DNA from 3 places in the Nostoc sp. DSM 114160 genome. Region 1 is predicted to be linked to each of the others. Evidence: riboswitches for the same ligand, from Rfam matches in the RefSeq annotation. Region 1 holds a riboswitch; each other region holds the start of a gene.
What was found. Region 1 has a riboswitch for cobalamin ahead of cobG (precorrin-3B synthase). Riboswitches for the same ligand answer to the same signal wherever they lie in the genome.

Region 2: another riboswitch for cobalamin. It lies ahead of NSTCB13_RS03910 (DUF1636 domain-containing protein); the one in region 1 lies ahead of cobG (precorrin-3B synthase).
Region 3: another riboswitch for cobalamin. It lies ahead of NSTCB13_RS03225 (energy-coupling factor ABC transporter permease); the one in region 1 lies ahead of cobG (precorrin-3B synthase).

What each region holds. Positions count from the first base shown of each region.
Region 1 covers NZ_JBPFGO010000003.1:187,205-191,865, forward strand. Annotated here, with positions in the region: gene NSTCB13_RS25965 (sulfonate ABC transporter substrate-binding protein) at 1-118, shown strand, start outside; gene ssuD (FMNH2-dependent alkanesulfonate monooxygenase) at 136-1,272, shown strand; partial or broken gene NSTCB13_RS25975 (LLM class flavin-dependent oxidoreductase) at 1,462-2,830, shown strand; adenosylcobalamin-variant (AdoCbl-variant) riboswitch at 3,172-3,255, shown strand; gene cobG (precorrin-3B synthase) at 3,242-4,661, shown strand, end outside.
Region 2 covers NZ_JBPFGO010000001.1:820,672-825,332, forward strand. Annotated here, with positions in the region: gene NSTCB13_RS03895 (inositol monophosphatase family protein) at 1-446, opposite strand, end outside; gene NSTCB13_RS03900 (PEP-CTERM sorting domain-containing protein) at 1,183-1,785, opposite strand; gene NSTCB13_RS03905 (cobalt-precorrin-6A reductase) at 1,875-2,612, opposite strand; gene NSTCB13_RS03910 (DUF1636 domain-containing protein) at 2,615-3,031, opposite strand; cobalamin riboswitch at 3,054-3,228, opposite strand; gene NSTCB13_RS03915 (alpha-keto acid decarboxylase family protein) at 3,714-4,661, opposite strand, start outside.
Region 3 covers NZ_JBPFGO010000001.1:683,876-688,536, reverse strand. Annotated here, with positions in the region: gene cbiQ (cobalt ECF transporter T component CbiQ) at 1-454, opposite strand, end outside; gene NSTCB13_RS03230 (energy-coupling factor ABC transporter substrate-binding protein) at 451-753, opposite strand; gene NSTCB13_RS03225 (energy-coupling factor ABC transporter permease) at 740-1,516, opposite strand; cobalamin riboswitch at 1,543-1,682, opposite strand; partial or broken gene NSTCB13_RS03220 (transposase domain-containing protein) at 1,823-2,038, shown strand; gene NSTCB13_RS03215 (IS4 family transposase) at 2,570-3,937, opposite strand; gene NSTCB13_RS03210 (hypothetical protein) at 4,003-4,170, opposite strand; gene NSTCB13_RS03205 (hypothetical protein) at 4,307-4,429, opposite strand; gene NSTCB13_RS03200 (hypothetical protein) at 4,607-4,661, opposite strand, start outside.

The DNA.
Region 1 (4,661 bases):
AATTGCAGATTTATTTGCCAAAGAAAAAGTGATTCCTAAACCCATCAATATTAAGGAAGCGATGCTGACTAGCGAACAATATGCAGCGATAACACCGGAAACCATTAGCCAGAAATAGCGCCAGGAGATAAGAAAATGGAAGTTTTTTGGTATTTGCCGACCCAGGGAGATGAACGTTATTTAGGTACTACAATTGGCAGACGAGCAGCCACTTACCCCTATATGCAGCAAATCGCCCAAGCTGTTGATAAATTGGGCTATGGCGGGATGTTGATTGGTACCGGACAAAAACAAGATACTTGGATTGTCGCTACTTCATTAATTTCAGTTACAGAACGCTTACGGTTTCTTGTAGCCTTTCGTCCGGCAATTATGTCGCCTTCTTTAGCAGTGAGAATGGCTGCGACTTTTGACCAGATTTCTAATGGTCGAATTATTCTGAATGTTGTCACTGGTGGCGACACCAAAGAACTTGCAAAAGATGGGATTTTCTTAGATCGTGACCAGCGTTATGAACTGACAGATGAGTTTTTGACAATTTGGCGATCGCTCATGCAAGGTGAAGAAGTAACCTATAGTGGTCGCCATCTCAAAGTTCAAGGCGCAAAACTCCAATTTCCTCCCGTACAAAAGCCTTATCCCACCTTGTATTTTGGCGGTTCTTCAGATGCGGCGCTCCAAGTTGCTGCCAAACACATTGATGTGTATTTAACTTGGGGTGAACCACCAGATCGAGTTGCCGAAAAGATTGCAAAAGTACGCCGATTAGCAGCAGAACAAGGTAGAACGGTACGTTTTGGGATTCGGATGCACGTCATAGTCCGCGAAACTACGCAAAAAGCTTGGGATGCAGCTAATGAACTGATTCAGTATGTCGATGATGAAACCATAGCAGCTGCACATCAGCGGTTTTCTGAATCGGAATCAGAAGGACAACGCCGGATGGCTCAACTGCATAAAGGCGAACGCCAAAACCTAGAAATTAGCCCCAACTTATGGGCAGGTGTTGGCTTAGTACGTGGCGGCGCTGGGACTGCCTTAGTCGGAGATCCAGACACAGTTGCAGCGCGGATGCTGGAATATGCCGATTTAGGAATTGATACCTTCGTTTTCTCAGGTTATCCCCATCTCGAAGAAGCCTATCGAGTCGCAGAATTACTGTTTCCTCGCTTACCAGTGCAAACACCAGGCATCGCATTACCGCAGCAGGTTGCAAGTACATTCAGTGAATTTGTTACCAAAACAGATTTACTCAAACCCCAGCCAGTGTAAGCAATTCAAAATCCAAAAACTAACGTGATTTAACTCATAACACCTTAGTACAACATTGCATAAATTCGGCAAAACTCTGCATTCCTCTGCGCTACGCCAGTTGCTACAACGCGGGGAACCCGCGCAACGCACTGGCTTAACTTTGCGTGCCTATGCGTTTAAAAACACAACGATTTTACAGAAAAAAGCATGAGTACGAAAAAACCTCAACTTAGACTAGGCGCATTCTTGCCCAGTACTGGTCATCACGTAGCATCATGGCGACACCCCGAAGCGCAAGCTAATGCTGGTTTGAACTTTCAGCATTATAAAAAGCTGGCACAGACGGCAGAACGCGGCAAATTTGACATGATTTTCTTTGCCGACGGTGTGGCTGTGCGCGACCGCAATCAAAGCGCCGACCTTTTGAGCCGAAATGGCAAACTCGTCCACTTTGAACCTCTCACCCTGTTGTCGGCTTTATCTGTAGTAACGGAAAACATTGGTTTGACAGCGACAGTATCGACTACATACAACGAGCCTTATCACCTCGCCCGCAAGTTTGCATCATTAGATTATCTTAGCGGTGGCCGTGCAGGTTGGAATCTTGTAACTTCTGCTACTGAAGCTGAAGCGCTGAACTTCAATCGGGAAAAGCACATGGAACATACCCTACGTTATCAGCGTGCGAAAGAGTTTGTGGATGTAGTCACGAAACTCTGGGATAGTTGGGAGGACGACGCCTTCTTACATGATAAGGAATCGGGTATTTACTTCGATCCAAATAAACTGCACGTTCCCAACCACAAAGGCGAACATTTTTCAGTACGCGGTCCCCTAAATGTGGCGCGTCCTATCCAGGGTTATCCGGTGATTATTCAAGCTGGGTCTTCCGAGGATGGTAAGAATCTGGCTGCACAAACGGCGGAGGTAATTTTCACTGCCCAGCAGACCCTTGGCAGAAGCTCAGGCTTTTTATCAAGATGTGAAGGGGAGACTGGCTGAATACGGGCGCTCACCTGAGCATCTTAAGATTATGCCAGGTGTATTCCCAGTTATCGGCAAAACTGAGCAAGAAGCTAAGGACAAATTCGATCGAATTCAGGAGTTGATCGATCCGGTGGTCGGCTTAAATTTGCTTGGCTCAATGATCGGTGGATTTGACCTATCCGGCTATCCATTGGACGGGCCGTTGCCAGAGCTACCAGAGACTAACGGGGGTAAAAGCCGTCAGCAACTTCTGATTGACCTAGCTAAGAGAGAAAATTTCACGATTCGACAACTGTATTTGTCGATAGCTGGAGCGCGTGGGCATCGTCAGATTCTAGGCACACCAGAACAAATTGCCGATCAGCTAGAAGATTGGTTTGTCAATGGCGGGGCAGATGGCTTTAATATTATGCCGCCCTGGTTGCCGGGAGGATTGGATGAGTTTGTAGACTTGGTAATTCCTGAATTGCAACGTCGCGGTCTGTTCCGTACAGAGTATGAAGCACGAACCCTGCGCGAAAATCTTGGTTTACCTCGTCCAGTAAATCAGTTTAGCAAAGTTGCTACTCGTGAAGCGGCGATCGCCTAACTTTTTCTAAAGCAAGTTTTTCAGCAAAAAGGCTCAAGCATTCCCAATACAGTTAGGATAAGCATTTTGAACTCAGAATTAGCTTTGGGGAAAAGGGAAATGGGTTTGCGGTTAAAGGTTTTTTATTCCCCTTTCCCCTTTCCCCTTTAACCGAACCGTATTGCAAGCATTCCTGCCTGAGCCATGACTAAATTCAATTTATAGATTAGCTTCAAGAACTATATCTTGCGATCGGTAGTGGATAAGCTCAGTTAAAATTTATCGCCATAGTAATGTAAAATGATTATCTGGATGATGTCTGGTTGATATCTATAACCTCAACAAAGTCTAAATTACTAAAGCTGAGAGTTGGGAAACTCCGGTGAAATTCCGGGACTGTGCCGCAGCTGTGATGGGATGACCCAAGTCAGAATGCCAACTCTCAGGATGTCCTCAAGACACACTCACCGTCTACTCCCTGCGTTGCACGGGGAAGGAGTTCTAAAATTGGTTTCTGGATTTGCCACTTGTCCCGGCTTGTTTTATGCTACTCCTGCCGCAGATGGGATATTATCTCGCGTTAGAATACCAGGTGGAATTATTACTAGTCAGCAGTGCCGTGCGATCGCAGATATAGCAGAACAGTACGGTGGCGGCTATCTAGATGTGACTAATCGAGCTAACCTGCAAGTCCGTGAAATCCGCACGGGGATAAATGCTGAGGTTCTGAAATACCTCCAAAATATGGGATTGGGTTCTGACAATACTGTTGTAGACCAAATCCGCAATATTATGACCAGTCCAACTGCTGGTATCGACCCCCAGGAATTAATCGATACTCGCCCTTTTGTTCAAGGTTGGGATGATTATATTGCTGCACATCCGGCGCTTTCGAGACTGTCGGCCAAATTTAGCGTTTGCTTTGATGGTGGTGGGATAATTCAGGTGGGCGATCGCTTGAATGATATCGCCTTTGCAGCTGTCTTACTTAACGATAATGTTTATTTTCGGCTCTCTCTCAGTGTTGGTGAGAAGGGTCAACCCCCCAGCGATACAGGAATTTTACTACCACCAGAAAAATGTTTGCCCGTCTTAGCAGCTTTGGCAGATGTCTATCTAGCTTATAGTCATACTACGAGTAAGCGCCGGCCACGTTTGAGAGAGTTATTGAATACTTTGGGTTGTGAAAATTATCTCCAAGAAGTTGAGCAGCGTTTACCTTTTTCTCTTTTGTACACTGAAATCAGAAAAGACCTAACCCCCCAACCCCCTTCCCTACAAGGGAAGGGGGAGAAATATCAGCATATTGGCATTCATCCCCAACGTCAGCAAGGCTTATTTTACATTGGTGTCGTCTTGCCCCTTGGTCGATTGGAAAGTAGACAGATGCGGGGTTTAGCAGATTTAGCGGCAAAATACGGTAGTGGAACTCTTAGGCTAACCCCTTGGCAAAATTTGCTCCTTACAGATATTCCTCAGCAATGGGTTGCTGATGTCCAAAGTGAAATTGCTTTATTAGAATTAGATTCCTCTGCAAACAACATCAAGGGTGGATTAGTTGCCTGTTCGGGAAAAAAAGGTTGCGCTGCTTCTGCCACTGACACTAAAAGTCATGCGTTGGCATTGGCAGAGTATCTTAAAACTCGCGTTACTCTCGATTACCCAGTTAATATCCACTTCACTGGCTGCGAAAAATCTTGTGCCCAGCACAGCAAAAGTGATATTACTCTCCTCGGCGTCACCATTGAGGCTGAAAATAGAACTGTGGAAGGCTATCACGTTTATGTTGGTGACAGCAATCAGAAATTCGGACGCGAACTATATCAATATGTAACTTTTGCCGAACTACCTG
Region 2 (4,661 bases), on a different contig from region 1:
CCTCGAAGGGCGTAAAAATAAACGTTTTGGGCAGGAGAAATGGCAATTACTGCTTCAAAGTCATCCGCATTTAGAATACTGAGAATAATTTGGTAATTAGAATGTCCATCCATATAAAACTTCGTACCATCAATCGGGTCAAGTGTTACTAAGTAATCACCTTCTGAACCGAGTTCGATAGCGCGAAAATATTTGGTATTATTAGAACTTTCATATTCTTCACCATAAAAGCGAATATCTGGAAAAGTTCCTAGTAATACTACTTCTACTAGATTTTGAATAGCCACATCTGCATCAGTAAGGGCGGCACTAAAAAAGTTGTTTGCTTGTTCTTTGGCAGGAAGTGCAGCAATTTTTGGTTGTAGAAAATGGGCATAGGCTGCTGCTACTTTCAGATGGGGAAGTAAAGTCTCTAAAATTAATCGAGTAGTTGGTGTTGTGGACATTGCAGCAAACTCCTTTTAGAAATAGTCTATCGTCAGCAGGCGATAGAATTCTATATCTAGACAAAATTACGGTATCATTTGGATGCAATGATACCACCGTTGCTATATTACTTTAATCTGTATGTTTCAATGAACCATAGAAAAATCGCAAGTTTTCTAGTAAATTTAAGAGTCTAAGACCGAACGTCAACACTTAGTACAGTATTTCATTAATTAATCGCGAATTAAATTTGACCATACCCTACAATGCTAATGCGGCAGCTGCATTGTTAATGCATCGGCTTGCATTGTTAATGGATCGGCGGCCTTGTTAATGCATCGGCTTGCATTGTTAATGGATCGGCGGCCTTGTTAATGCGGTGGCTTGCATTGTTAATGCGGTGGCTTACATTGTTAATGCGGTGGCTTGCATTGTTAAGGGAACTCCAAGAAATAAATTATCCAATATTGTGGGGTGAGCATCTTGCCATTGGTGTCAACTTAACGTGAAAGTCAGCCTATAACCAGCTTTTAGATATTGTCTCGTTCCCAGTCTCCGACTGGGAATGCCGTCAAGGAGGCTCCGCCTCCCTTGCTGGCGGCAGAGCCGCCAAGAGCAACATTTCCAGCCTCTAGGCTGGAAACGAGATTTGAAAAGGCTTTTTAACTTAAGTTGACACCAATGGCATCTTGGCCGCCACATAAACGCGTAGCAAGATCCCTATAAGGGTACAATTTTGAATTGTTATTGATGGTTTTAGGAAACTTTTTCGAGTTTCTTCTGAGTAAATTTGGATAGATTGTGGCCTTTGAGTACTGAAAATGTGCCAAGAGTACCAAGAATGAGTAAGCTCAGGATAGAAGTAGGTTCAGGAACAGTGACTATAGTTGCAGAAAAACTAATAGGTAACTCACTATCTTCTAATCCTAAATTTTCAAAACCTGGTATGATTGGCGGCGCAGAAAATACCTCTAAATAACCTGGTGTCGGCAAAAAACTCGCAAAAAATGGACTAGAATAGTTTCCTCCCGAAGTGGAATACCCAAAACCATCACCTGTTAACTGCTGAGTATTAAGACTAATTAAATTATCAACATTAAAAGGTTCGTTTCCTGGGATCGGAGTCCCAGCGGGTTGCAAACCAGTAATTGTTTCACCATTTCGCGTACCAGTAATTCCAGTAATTAAGTAAAAACCCAAATCATTAGGGGTGTCATTAGTGGTGAAAGTACCATTCGCCTCTATGCCAGTACCAGAATAATTCCAACTCCAACTTAAAGCAGAAGCAGATGGCATTGTCCCGAAAACTAATCCAGATGTGGTGACGAGGGCTATGGCAGATAGAGTTAGATTTTTCATGGAAGTCGTTACTGCGATCGCGGATCTTGTAGAAGGCTCCCGTGTATTATACGGAAGGAAAGATAGTATTATCAATCTTGGCTATTTCCTTAGCAGCGATTGCATAACCACGCCAAAGCAGCATCAACATTACTAACCTGCTCCCCTGGCGGGATCGCTGGACGATTTACCATCACAACCTTTACGCCGAGTTCTCGCGCTGCAATTATCTTGGGCTTTGTGGCATCGCCACCGCTATTTTTGCTGACGATGGTATCAATGTTATTCTGAATCAGAATTTGTCTTTCATTATTGAGAGTAAAAGGGCCGCGATCGCACAATACGATCCCCGGCGGTACTAAAGCATCATCGCTAGGAGGGTCAATCATCCGCATCAAAAACCAAATTTTCTCCAAATGAGCAAAAGCGGCGAGTTCCTGTTTACCAACTGTCAAAAACACTCGCTCTGACTGATTTTGCAGCGCGGTTGCTGCGGCTGCAACGCTGTCAACTTCAATCCAGCGATCGCCACTTTCTTTTTCCCAAGGCGGACGGATTAACATCAAACGGGGGACTCCAACTTCCGTTGCTGCATCTGCCGCATTGCAGGAAATCTGACTAGCAAAAGGATGGGTTGCATCAATTAATAAGTCGATTTGCATGACTCGCAGATAGCTAGCCAATCCAGCCACACCGCCGAAGCCTCCAACCCGTAAATCGCCCAGCGGTACTGACGGTTCGCGGGTGCGGCCAGCTAGAGAGGTGATTACTTCTAACCCTTGGATAGTCGTAACTTTGGCAGCTAATTCTGCTGCATCACCCGTCCCACCCAGAATCAAAACGCGCATCATTAAGATAAAGGTGGAATTTTTGCTAAAATCCCCTTTTTCATCGCTTCTGGACGTTCTGACCAAGGCAGCAAACCATCTGCTTTAGCATAGTATTGACTAGCACATTCCAATACCGCAGACGCACTCCCATCAACGGCTAAATCACCAAATAAATATGTTAATTTGCCTTTGGCACTAAAGGCAACTACACAAGAACGATTACAAGCACTCATGCATTCAACTTCCTGAATCGGGAATCGATCTCGTAACTCCCAATCTTGTGCCAGCTGCTGAAGTTGGTGTAAAAGTTTTTCACCACCACTTTCACCTAAGCGTTTTCCATTTTGCCAAACACTGGCACAGGTTTTGCAAACAAATAAAGTATGTTCAGCAACTTCCATTGGACTGGTTGGGGAAATATTTACAGTCGTAGTCATCTGTACCTCGCAGATATGTGAAACTAATAAATCTATTTCGGCGGGCATCCTGACTCACTCAATTTGAGATTTTCGATTTAGTTCCTGAATCTCAAATTAGTTCACAGTTGCGGGGGGACAGTGCCGGATTTGCACCGAACTTTCCCCGTTACCTCTGGTGGCTGACTCCCACCAGAACCGAATAACCTTATCGATCATACACTAGGGTTATCGGAGAATACGAAACAGCAAACTTTGCGCTCACGCTCAAACTGGACGACAACTAGATAAAATACTGTGCATCTTGACTACTTTAACGTGAGTCTCCAACGGAGGCGCACCTGCGGGAAGGGCGAAAGAAACAAGTCAAATCCTCTTCCCCTCTAACTTCTGCCTCCTGCCTCCTGCCTTGTTTCTTAGGAGTTCGATGAACTTCTCCCGGACAACCTCCCTCTCCCACAGGCAAAGGGAGGAGCTACGAAAGATTAGGGTTTTGGCTCCCCTCTCCGTCTCGGAGAGGGGTTGGGGGAGAGGTCAAAAAAGGGCTTGTCGAACTCACGTTACTTTAACTGTATCAGTTAGAACTTAAGGGGTGGACATCTACAATTTTGAGCGAACAACACAAAGCATCGCCGTATTCTGTACCTAATAAATCAAGCCAAGGTAGAGAACTAGATGTAAGTTGATGAGGCAGTATGTTGCTTTATTGTTGTAACATTTTCAACAGAACCTCTGGGCTGTCCATTTTATCCATGACAACCTCAATAAAAGCAAGTTGGTCATGGTTTTGTTGAGCTGTTTGTAATGCTTTGTCTAACTGGGATTCGGTACTAACTTTAATTGCCCAGGCATTGCCAGCGAAAACTTCAGGAAGCTGATGATAATTCCAAGGTTGAATGTCGTTATAGGGCATACGTTCACCGTGAATATCACGCTCTATAGTATATCCATCATTGTTGAGTAAAAAAATAATCGGTTTTAGATTATAGCGTAAGATGGTTGAAAGTTCTTGTGCAGTCATTTGGAAAGACCCGTCACCAACTAGTAGGATAGAGCGACGTTGTGATGCAGCGATACCTGCGGTGGGCTTCGCCAACGCACAACCAAGTAATGAACCAACAGAGTAACCAATCGATCCCCAAAGTACTTGCCCAACGAAAGTAGCTCCTTTTGGTAAAGGAACGGTAGAAGCGCCAAACAAACAAGTTCCAGTCTCGGCAACAATAATGTCATCTTCTTGGAGAAAATGAGCAAATCTATACCAAAAATGTTGCTGCGAAATCGGTGCCGAAGAGTCGCCAACGATAGGCTCTATAAAACCAGGATCTAAATTCTCTGTTGCTGATTTGAAGTAAAGCGTTTGAGGATCGCGGTGCTGCAACCGTTGGCTTAAAGCAGAAAGCACATCTGCCATAGCGACATTGTTGTATAAAGCATGTTTAACTTTTACATACTCCCCATGCACTTCAATAGTTTGGCTGGGATCGAGTTTGGCAGAAAACTTGCCTGTGTTGAAATCAGTCATCAAAGCACCGATAGTTAAAACACAATCTGCCTGCTCAATACGTTTTCTAACAGATTCCTCACTGGCAGCACCATTATATATGCCGATGAATTGGGGGTGGCTTTCTTCTAGCAATCCTTTGCCCAT
Region 3 (4,661 bases), on a different contig from region 1:
AGTAACGCAGAGTTTGTAATATCTCTATGAAAGGGACGGTCAACATGAGAAAATATAAGCAAGAAACAGAGGCTAATGCTCTGGTTAAAAGTCCCAATGCTTGGATACTGCCACTATGGCTGATATAAATATAGAAGTGTCCGAGAGTCAATCCATACCACGAATCTAATTTGACGCTTTGTAAATCAGGAATGGCAACTCCATTTACCATCAGGGCTGGTAAACTCGTCAAACAAAAAACTATGGTGAACGTTAACAACCGAAAATAAACTCCAGCCGGAATTCTTGCATAAATTACTGTCCAAATACTCATCCAAACTATGATTAAAATTTGTACTAGCGGATGGCTGGCAAGGGAAATAGCAAGAGTAGTAAATGCAAAAATTAGTTTATGTTCTGGTGGCAATCTCCGGAGTCTATTGGTATAAGCTAAAGTGTCTATTTGCAGGCTCATTCTTCACGTTTTTGTTGTTGGGAACGTCCTTTATACAACCCAATTGCATAACCGACTACTCCAGCACCTAAAGCTGCTTGTGAAGCAAATAATAAACTTTCTATTTCCCCACTAGCTGGTTCAAAAAATGATTTAAACCAGGGTTTATATCCAGGTTGGATTTCAGTAATTGCTTTTTCGGCTTTGTCATCGGAACCTGTAAATTCGCCACCACGGACAAATATTAACGGTACAACTGCTAAAGCTAATACAGCTACTACCAACAGCCAGTTACTCAACCCTTTTTTAGACTGATTCATTTCTTTGGGGTTCCCGTTTGATTAATTTCAGCAATTCCAACTCTTGAGGATTATAAGATTGCAGCCAGTTCCACACCAATACAGTTAGCAACCCTTCACTAATTGCTAAAGGGACTTGAGTTATGGCAAAAATCCCGGCGAACTTGGTAAATGAAGCGAGAAACCCACCAATAGGTGCAGGAAAAGCTAAGGCGAGTTGGATAGAAGTGATAACGTAAGTGAGTAAATCTGCGATCGCAGCCGCTAGAAATATGGCAATTTTTTGTTTACCACCCAACTTGATTGTCAGATTATATATCCAGTAAGCGGCAAATGGCCCGGCGATCGCCATCGAAAAAGCATTTGCACCTAGCGTAGTCAAGCCGCCATGCGCTAGTAACAAAGCTTGAAACAACAATACTAAACTACCCAAAACCGTCATAGTGAGGGGGCCAAACAGCACCGCACCTAACCCCGTCCCTGTAGGATGAGAACAGCTACCCGTGACGGAAGGGATTTTTAATGCTGACAGCACGAAAGTGAAAGCACCGGCCAGGCCTAGTAGCAGTTTTAGCTGTGGGTTAGCTTGGGTAATGCGAGTCAGACTACGCAATCCTAATAAAAAAAATGGTAATGCCACAATCCACCAAAAAATCGCCCACTGCACTGGTAAAAAACCTTCCATAATGTGCATGGCGTAGGCGGGCTTGGGTAAACCAACTACTAGATAAAAACTAATAACTCCCATCAGGCTTAGACTGACTAACGCCTGTTTTCTTTTCATAACCTGTACCTCGCAGATTTATGTAAACGAATTGATTCTAACCGGCGGGCATCCTGACTCACCTATTTTAGGTTCACAGTTGCGGGACAGTGCTGGATTTTCACCAGACTTTCCCCCTTGCGTCCGATGGCTGCTCCCCATCAGAACCGATTGGAGTAACTATATCACTATTACCAATTTTGAACAGCGATTTTTTCTTAATACAGCTGCCGCAATACGGTTCAGTTAAGGCTCAAACAGTTGTAAATTAGGTATTGTTTCCAAAAATGGAAATCAAGTACGGTGTATCTGAAAGTATTCTCATTAATGTATTACAAGATACAAAATACTGAGATATTCAAAGCAATAGAGATGGCTATTCCAGCAACTTCATCGAAGAAGCGATGCCTTCGGCAAGCCGCTAAGAGCGTCTACGCTAAAACTAAGGTCGAAGAGGAACGTCATCGCTCGTTACCAGCACAACTGGTAGTTTGCCTGATAATAGCAATAAGCCTGTGGTCGAGAGATTCAATGCGGGATGTACCTATTTTCAGGAGTGTCAGCTAAATGTAAAGATAAATATTTCTGAATAGTATTAATAATCAAACTATAGTAAATCTTAATCTTATATCATGTCTGGCTAATCACTTATGATTACCGGATCTGTGCAAAAATACCAAAAGTTTCTTTCCCCCTGCTCCCAGCAAGAACTGCCCTCTAAATGATAAGTCTTCAACCGGATATGATATTAAACGACCTTTCAGGGCTTCAATTCCAACTTTCATGACTATCACGCTGTTGAATGAGCATAGTCATTTGATAGTCAAAAGAGGCTTATAGAGCAATTCAGCTCCTTAGTACTACAAATGCCTAGAAGCTGAAACGCTTATATTATTTTACTTTTAAAATGGCTCAGGTCGGAGTTGAACCAACGACCCCAGGCTTATGAGTCCCTATGGAAAGCCAACTATATAAGGAGCTTCAGCTCCAGATATCTTATTTCATAGTCAGGTAATAGACACCCCCCATAGTTAATAATCGAATGGCACTAAGAAAAGCGGAAACGCTTATCAATTAAGCAGTTTGCAATTGTTTGCGTAATTCATGCCGGGGTTTGGTCATTAAGGGGTAGGCTTTGGGGCGACGTTTACGGACTCGTGGTTGATTTCTAGCTGGGCGGTCAGGAACAGCCTTGTGAGCAATAACTTTGAGTAAAGTGCGATAAATTTGGTGCCGTTTTTGAGAAGTTGCTGCTATAAGAGAGGGAATAAAGTTAATTAAATGGTGGCGAGTACCTTGCAGTGATAGGCGATTTGGAGAGGTAGTATAAGTAGTTCCAGCCGACCACATTAAGCTACGAAGTAGATTGTAAGCCAGCAAATAAACGTAAATTTCTTTGCGGATCATCGAAGGTGTTTTACATCGCAGAATATCCATACCCAAGGTAGTTTTGAGATGTCTTAAATTTAGTTCAACATCCCAGCGTTGTCCGTAAAGCCCAACAATTGCCAGAGTAGAATAAGAAGATCCATCTAAAAGAGTGGTAATTAAGCTAACTTGTTGAGTCCGAAAACCAGGAATAACAATATAATAGTAAATCTCTCGCACAGTTATGGAAGGAGGTAAAGCATTAAATTCATCTTTATCCAATCCTTTTGGGCAAGTTTTCGGCTTATACCAAGTAACTAATTTGTCGCAATCTCCAACAATTTTACCTTTTCGCATAGTTGTTGTGCGAGATTGATGTTTACGAAACACGGCATCACAATTAAACTTTTTGATACTAAACATATCGGCGTAAGCACAAAAAGCTCTATCCCCTACAAGCACATCATTAGGTTTGAGAAAACTGTACAGAATTCTTGCTAATTTAATATCATGAGTGTTCAGAACATCTATGCACAAGGCAACGGCAGCTCCCGTTAATAAACTGAATATCACACCAATTTTGGCAATTGGGAATCCACATTCCGGCTTTTGACTACTGGGTTGTGGGTATTCTTTTTGGTTTTCTACAGTGTCAGGCATAGAGACCGTCGAGCCGTCTATCACCAAAATATTTCGACCACACCATAGATGTTCTTGGGTTACTTTCTCTTCCAGTTTTTGTGCTGAATAATTGAAAACTTTTTCTAACAATTTTTCTGGTAATCTTGCCCGTGCTTGGCAGTAAGCACTCGTATCTGTTGAGGGAACTTCTACTTCTGACTCAGCCAAATGTGCAATTATTTTACTCACAGCATTATTACAAGTTTTGTCTGTATCTAATACTTGAGATAAAAATGCCCATAAAGTTACGAATGGGTCAAACAACCGTTTTTTGTATTTAATTTTTAGCTCCGAGATTGCAAGTCTTATCACAGACTCTGGCAATAGTTCTTTAAACGGTAGTCCCAAACTTTGGCTAAATTTATCCTTGAGGATTTGTACTCGTAGTGTCACAGTAGTATTTATGATGTTTGCTTGCTCGTCTCAAGGAAAGTATTTCATGAACGAGTAAGCTTTTCCTACCTAAAATTTTTTTGGACAACCCGTACATTTTTGCACTGTCTGGAGTCAACCATAGCGTAGTTTACCGCCGCAGGCATCCCAACAAGGCGGGCGGTTACGCCGGGAGCAAACTTCATTAGCGATCGCAACACTTCATCAAGAACAATCGCCTGCCCCGTCGCCACACTGCTTAATAGCTTTGAAATCTGTAGCGCCTATCCTGTATAGCTTAGAGCTTTTCTTAGTGCCATTCAGCTAAGAACTGTTGTCTTAATGTTTCTGATTTTAATATACCTTCTAAATCTGATGGGATAGTACTCATTAGTCATCATCCCCCAACTCATATTCAACTTCTACATCAGCAGGTTTGAGAGCTAATAGGTCATCTAACTTAGCATCAGGGTTAGCAGATAAATAACCTCTGACCATATCTTGAATTAACATCTTAGGATCAACACTTATCTGTTCATATAAAGATTGAAGAATAGCTTCATTCTCATTTCTGTCACGTAGGTCTTTTCTAGTTGTTAAAGTAGAATTAATCTGAGCCTGATGAACTTGAATAACTTTAGATATATCAGTAATAGCTTTACTTAAACCATTAATATTATTAGTTAAAACTTATAGTTCCCGTGGTTCTCTTTTTTCAGAACCAGATAATAATTGAACAGCAGCG